DNA from 3 places in the Streptococcus sp. D7B5 genome. Region 2 is predicted to be linked to each of the others. Evidence: predicted binding sites of a transcription regulator. Region 2 holds the regulator's gene; each other region holds the start of a gene.

Region 1 (2,271 bases), 690 kb from region 2:
CCTTGCTCTCGCTTTCTTCCTTGCGCCAATCCCAACCGTCTTGTTTGCGGCTGTACTGGCCTTGGGCATCATCGGCTATAATCTAGCTAAAGGTCACTTTGTTCATGGCTTATATCAGTTCTTTGCGTCAGCCCTAGGATTTTCACTCTTATTCTATCCTTTAGGCTACTATACAGTGTGGACAGGTAGTTTTGGAGATGCCATTAGCCAGACCTTGTATCCGGTAAATACTCTTAGCCTCTTTTCAAATTCGCATTTGCTTGAAAATGCAGCCTTCTACGGTTTGCTTGCTATTGGATTAGGTTCCCTTGTCTTGCTCTTTACAGGCTTGTTCCAGTCAAAACCAGCCAAGCAATATGCCCTCTCAATTGCTGCTAGCTTGGGATTGTTGGTTTCTTTGGGAATCTTGATTCTCTCCAAAGAACCTATCAACGGTACTCGTCTTGTGGTGCTAATTCCTTTCTTGGTCTTGCTCCTTCTGACAGGAATCAAGGAAGATGTTTCGGATGGAGGCGGTCGTCGTAGAAGAAGACGTGAGAAACAAACTTCTTTCCTTAAAGGAAATTTCTATCTACCACTGATTGCCCTTGCCTACCTTATTGTTCTTCCTATCGTGAGTCGCTACCTTTCGCACCCAGCGACTTATCAGGAGAGAGACCGTCTTGCTAGCGTGGTTAAACAACAAACGAGTTCTGAGGATCGTGTCTATGCTTGGGATGATCGTCCTGATTTCTACCGTACCAGTGAGCGCTTGGCGCCAACTTCTCTATCAACTCCAACACTCTATACTGCAAGCGATGAAAATAAAACTAAACTGATGAATGACCTGAAAGAGAATCAACCGAAGATGATTGTGGTCAATCAAAAAGTTGCCTTGTGGTCAGATGTAGAGAGCTGGATCAGTGAAAACTATGAGCTTGTTCAGACAGATACTAGCGAGTTCAAACTATATAAATCAAAATAACAAAAAATCAATATCTTGTGGAATTTTAAAATTTTTAGGATTTTTAACACAAGATATTGATTTTTATTTTTAGAGTGGTATAATACTGAATATAAACAATTCAACAATATTTTAGAAAAGAGCATGGATATGATTGTATTAGAAGAAAAGCTTGCAACCGTTCCCACCTTGTTCGTTGAAAAACGAGATGGTAGACGTGTGGTGTTTGATGTAGACAAGATTGACAAGGCTCTCCACAAGGCGGCGGAAAAGGTTATGGACGTTACGCCTCTAGTAGAAAAACGCCTAAATGGTCTAGTTGAAAGAATCGTGACGGAAATTCACAGCCGCTTCCCTCAAGGTGTCAAGATTTACGAAATTCAAAATGTCGTAGAACATGAACTCCTTGAAGCCAAAGAGTATGCGCTGGCTGAGGAGTATATCACTTATCGGACACAAAGGGATTTTGAGCGCTCAAAAGCGACAGATATCAACTTTAGTATCCATAAACTTCTCAATAAAGATCAAGCAGTTGTTAATGAAAATGCTAATAAAGACAGCGATGTCTTCAACACCCAACGTGATTTGACAGCAGGGATTGTTGGGAAATCAATCGGGCTACAAATGCTTCCTAAGCACGTAGCTAATGCTCACCAAAAAGGGGATATCCACTATCATGACTTGGACTACAGCCCCTACACTCCGATGACCAACTGCTGTTTGATTGATTTTAAAGGCATGCTGGAAAATGGTTTTAAGATTGGAAATGCAGAGGTAGAGAGTCCCAAGTCTATCCAGACTGCGACAGCTCAAATTTCACAAATCATCGCCAATGTTGCTTCTAGCCAGTACGGGGGTTGCTCAGCTGACCGTATCGATGAAGTCTTGGCTCCGTATGCGGAGAAGAATTACCAAAAACACCTCAAAGATGCGGAAGAGTGGGTCTTGCCTGACAAACGGGAAGATTATGCTTGGAAGAAAACCCAAAAAGACATCTACGATGCCATGCAATCTCTCGAGTATGAAATCAACACTCTCTTCACTTCAAATGGCCAAACACCTTTTACTTCGCTCGGTTTTGGTCTGGGAACCAATCGTTTTGAGCGTGAAATTCAAAAAGCTATTTTAACCATTCGTATCAAGGGTCTTGGATCAGAACATCGTACAGCCATCTTCCCTAAACTCATCTTTACGTTGAAAAGAGGCCTTAACTTGGAAGAAGGGACTCCGAACTATGACATCAAACAGTTGGCTCTCGAGTGTGCAACCAAGCGGATGTACCCTGATGTCTTGTCCTATGATAAGATTATCGAGCTGACAGGTTCTTT
Region 2 (2,271 bases):
TTTGATTAAGGTCGTTTTTCCAGATCCATTTGGGCCGAGGAGACCAACAATTTTTCCAGCCGAAATCTCAAGAGAGATATTGTCAAGTGCCGCAGTTGCTCCATATGATTTTGTTACATTTTCAAGTGCTAGTAGTGTCATAGTCTTAAACTCCTTTAATATAGTCGCTTAATACATTTGGCAGTTCTTCTTTTTTGTAGCCAAATTGAAGCATGCAAGAGACGAATTGTTGTAGCTGCTCCTCGGAAAGTTGTTTGCGGGACTGAAGGATGAGGTCCAAATCCTCGGTGACAAATCGACCAGTTGTCCGCTTGCTGTATACAAATCCTTCACGTTCGAGGTCAGACAAGGCGCGCTGAATGGTATTAGGATTGACCCCAGCCTCGCTCGCCAAATCTCTCACGGTAGGGAGCTGTTGGTTGGGTTCCAGCTCATGGGAAACAATCTGTAGTTTGATTTTTTCCATAATCTGTAAATAAATCGGTTTTGTATTATCAAATGACCAGGACATCATAGTCTCCTTTCTTTGTCTTTCTTGTTCTAATTAAATAATACAATAAAACAAAAAAACTTGTCAAGTAAAAATAAGAATTGTTTTGGGAATTGCTCAAAAAATGGTATAATGAAAAGAAAACGACAAGGAGGGAAATGCATGCGTTGTCCAAAATGTGGGGCTACCAAGTCTAGTGTTGTTGATAGTCGACAAGCCGAAGAAGGAAATACCATCCGCCGAAGACGCGAGTGCGACGAGTGTCAGCATCGTTTTACAACCTATGAACGAGTAGAAGAAAGAACGCTGGTTGTCGTCAAAAAAGACGGTACGCGAGAGCAGTTTTCGAGAGATAAAATCTTTAATGGGATTATCCGCTCAGCCCAGAAACGTCCTGTTTCAAGTGATGAAATCGGCATGGTGGTCAATCGCATCGAGCAAAAACTCCGTAGTCGCAGTGAGAATGAGATCCAAAGTGAATATATTGGTTCTTTAGTCATGGAAGAATTGGCGGAGCTGGATGAGATTACCTATGTTCGTTTTGCCAGTGTTTATCGTAGCTTTAAGGATGTGAGTGAGTTGGAGAGTCTGCTCCAGCAAATCACCCAGTCCTCTAAAAAGAAAAAGGAAAAATAGATGAAGCCAAATGACCGTTTTTCTTTTATAAAGAATAATCGGGTGTCGCAAGATACCTCTTCTCTGGTGCAGTGCTACCTCCCGATTATCGGTCAGGAGGCACTGAGCCTCTATCTATATACCATTACCTTTTGGGATGGTGGGCAAAAGGAGCATCTCTTTTCCCACATCCTCAATCACTTAAACTTCGGCATGCCGACCTTGCTCCAATCCTTTAAAGTCTTATCTGCCTTGGATTTGTTGACCCTTTATCAGAAGGGGGAAACTTATGAATTGCAGCTTCATTCTCCCCTCTCCAGTCAAGAATTTCTAAGCCATTCTGTCTATAGCAGATTATTAGAGAAAAAGATTGGGGATACAGCTGTTTCTGCTATGAAGCAGGCTCCAAATGAGGGAGAAGCACTCTCTGTTTCTTTGAGCCAAGTCTTTCCAACCCTGACCGAAGAAGTGACCCCAAGCGAGTCTAAAAGCAAGTTAAAAAATGATTTTGACTTGGAACATTTCCAGCGGCTGATGGCTCGAGATGGCTTGCGTTTTGAAGACGAGCAGGCGGATGTTTTGGAATTATTCGCCATCGCAGATGAAAAAAAATGGACCTGGTTTGAAACCTATCAATTAGCTAAGGCGACAGCGGTGGCTCAGGTTATTTCAGTCAAACGCATGCGTGAAAAGATATCGCAAAAGCAGGTTTCTTCTGACTTTAGCCCCAAAGAAATGACCATTATCAGGGAAGCCAAAAATAAAACTCCCCTGCATTTTTTAGCTGAAATCAAGCAAACGCGTAAGGGGAACATCACCCAAAGTGAAAGAGAACTCCTTCATCAGATGGCGTCTTTAGGCTTGTTGGATGAAGTCATCAATATCGTCTTGCTTCTAACCTTTAACAAGGTTGATTCGGCCAATGTCAATGAGAAATATGCCATGAAGGTCGCCAATGACTATGCTTATCAAAAAATTCGGACAGCAGAAGAGGCTGTGCTTCGGATTCGAGAGCGTCAGCAAAAAGGCCAGGAAGACCAGAAATCGAAAACTAGCTCGACTAAGAGCAATGTTCCCAAGTGGAGTAATCCCGAATACAAGAATCAAACCAGTGAGGAAACTCGTCTGGAATTAGAACGCAAAAAACAAGAAATGTTAGCCCGATT
Region 3 (2,271 bases), 520 kb from region 2:
GACTACATATGGATAGCCAGACTCTTGTTGCAATTTAGAGATTTCCGTTTCCAAATCACGCGCCTTGATTTTTGTCTTGCGGATATTTGGATTTGCTACTAATTCATCATATTTTTCAGTGATATCGATATAGTTGAATGGCACACCATACTCAAGCTCTACAGAGTAAGGGCTGAAGAGGTACATTTCTTCATTTTTACGAGCCAATTCGTAGAATTTATCTGGTACCACAACTCCAAGTGAGAGGGTCTTCACACGAACTTTTTCATCGGCATTTTCTTTCTTGGTTGAAAGGAAGGCGATGATATCTGGATGAAAGACGTTGAGGTAGACTACACCAGCCCCTTGACGTTGACCCAATTGGTTGGAGTAAGAGAAACTGTCCTCGAAGAGTTTCATAACTGGAACGACACCAGAAGCAGCTCCTTCATAACCTTTGATAGGTGCACCCGCTTCGCGAAGGTTGCTGAGGGTAATTCCCACACCACCACCGATACGAGAAAGCTGGAGGGCAGAGTTGATGGAACGTCCGATAGAGTTCATGTCATCCGTTACTTGAATCAAGAAGCAAGATACCAACTCCCCACGGCGAGCACGACCAGCGTTCAAGAAGGAAGGAGTAGCAGGTTGGTAGCGTTGATGGATGATTTCATTGGCAATATCAATCGCAACAGCTTCATCACCATCAGCAAAATAAAGTGCGTTAAAGAAGACACGGTCTTCCATGCTTTCAAGGTAATATTCACCGTCATTAGTCTTCAAGGCATACTGGTTGTAAAACTTATAGGCAGCCATGAATGATTTGAATTGGAAGTTTTGGTCTTTGATAAATTGATGCAATTCTTCCAAAAACTCTGGACGGTATTTCTTGAGAAATGCAGTTTCGATGTAGTTGTGTTCAATGAGGTAGTTGATTTTATCAGTGATTGAATCAAAAACCATAGTGTTTGGAACTACATTTTCTTTAAAGAAGGCATCCAAGGCTTCTTTATCTTTATGAAGCATGATTTGTCCATTAACAGGACGGTTGATTTCGTTATTGAGACGGAAGTAGGTCACGTCCTCAAGATGTTTTAATCCCATAAAATTTCCCTTATCTAATTACAAAAGAAAGGCTTCTAAGTTAGCCCTAGAAGCAGTTTCTTCTGGATGATGTACTAAGATTATGCTAACTGTTTTAGTTTTCCTGGTTGGAAACCTGAAAAAACTTCAGTTGGTGTTTGGATAATAGGAGCTGCGCTGAAACCGAGCTCTTTAACTTGATCGATGTACTCAGGTTGCTCGTCAAGATTAATCTCACGATAAGCGACATTGTTGCTGTCCAAGAAACGCTTGGTCATCTTACATTGGACACAGTTGTTTTTAGAATAAACGGTTACCATTTTCGTAACTCCTCTTTCAAAATTGATTACTTTCTTAGTATATCAGAAAAAAAAACTTTGTCAAACTTTTTAAACTAAATCTTGTGCTAAAAAGTTACAGTTTCAAAAACAAAGCACAAGATATAGTGTTTTGTCAGAGTGTAAAATTGGTTTTTCATTGAACTATCAAAGTTTATCAAAACAAAAAAACTATATACTGTATATTGGTAAGATAAATAGAAGATTTTCAGCAAGTTATCAGAAAGGAAATAGAAGAAAGTCCATAAAATACTTGAAAAATTATCTAGAAGGTGATATAATACAGTCTTGTAAGGGTTATCACATATAATCCAAAAAAGAAATAACTAAAGGAGAGTCAAACTATGGCTTCTAAAGATTTCCACGTAGTGGCAGAAACAGGTATTCACGCACGTCCAGCAACATTGTTGGTTCAAACAGCTAGCAAATTTGCTTCAGATATCACTCTTGAATACAAAGGTAAATCAGTAAACCTTAAATCTATCATGGGTGTTATGAGTCTTGGTGTTGGCCAAGGTGCTGACGTTACAATTTCAGCTGAAGGTGCAGATGCTGACGACGCAATCGCTGCTATCACTGAAACTATGGAAAAAGAAGGATTGGCATAAGGAAAATGACAGAAATGCTTAAAGGAATCGCAGCATCTGACGGTGTTGCAGTTGCAAAAGCATATCTACTCGTTCAACCGGATTTGTCATTTGAGACTATTACAGTCGAAGATACAAACGCAGAAGAAGCTCGCCTTGATGCCGCTCTACAGGCATCACAAGACGAGCTTTCTGTTATTCGCGAGAAAGCAGTAGGTACGCTCGGTGAAGAAGCAGCTCAAGTTTTTGACGCTCACTTAATGGTTCTTGCTGACCCAGAAATG

Evidence for each region. Region 2 encodes NrdR, which represses ribonucleotide reductase genes. Its sites were predicted from a motif close to ACACNATATATNGTGT; they were not measured.
Region 1: the regulator NrdR is predicted to act here: its motif matches at 1,011-1,026, upstream of nrdD (anaerobic ribonucleoside-triphosphate reductase).
Region 3: the regulator NrdR is predicted to act here: its motif matches at 1,496-1,511, upstream of nrdH (glutaredoxin-like protein NrdH).

The regions. Positions count from the first base shown of each region.
Region 1 covers NZ_CP121467.1:1,635,802-1,638,072, forward strand. The annotation lists gene P8P68_RS07950 (hypothetical protein) at 1-964, shown strand, start outside; gene nrdD (anaerobic ribonucleoside-triphosphate reductase) at 1,094-2,271, shown strand, end outside.
Region 2 covers NZ_CP121467.1:941,564-943,834, reverse strand. The annotation lists gene P8P68_RS04500 (ABC transporter ATP-binding protein) at 1-141, opposite strand, end outside; gene P8P68_RS04495 (GntR family transcriptional regulator) at 146-511, opposite strand; gene nrdR (transcriptional regulator NrdR) at 653-1,126, shown strand; gene P8P68_RS04485 (DnaD domain protein) at 1,127-2,271, shown strand, end outside.
Region 3 covers NZ_CP121467.1:420,881-423,151, forward strand. The annotation lists gene nrdE (class 1b ribonucleoside-diphosphate reductase subunit alpha) at 1-1,083, opposite strand, end outside; gene nrdH (glutaredoxin-like protein NrdH) at 1,164-1,382, opposite strand; gene P8P68_RS02035 (phosphocarrier protein HPr) at 1,745-2,008, shown strand; gene ptsP (phosphoenolpyruvate--protein phosphotransferase) at 2,014-2,271, shown strand, end outside.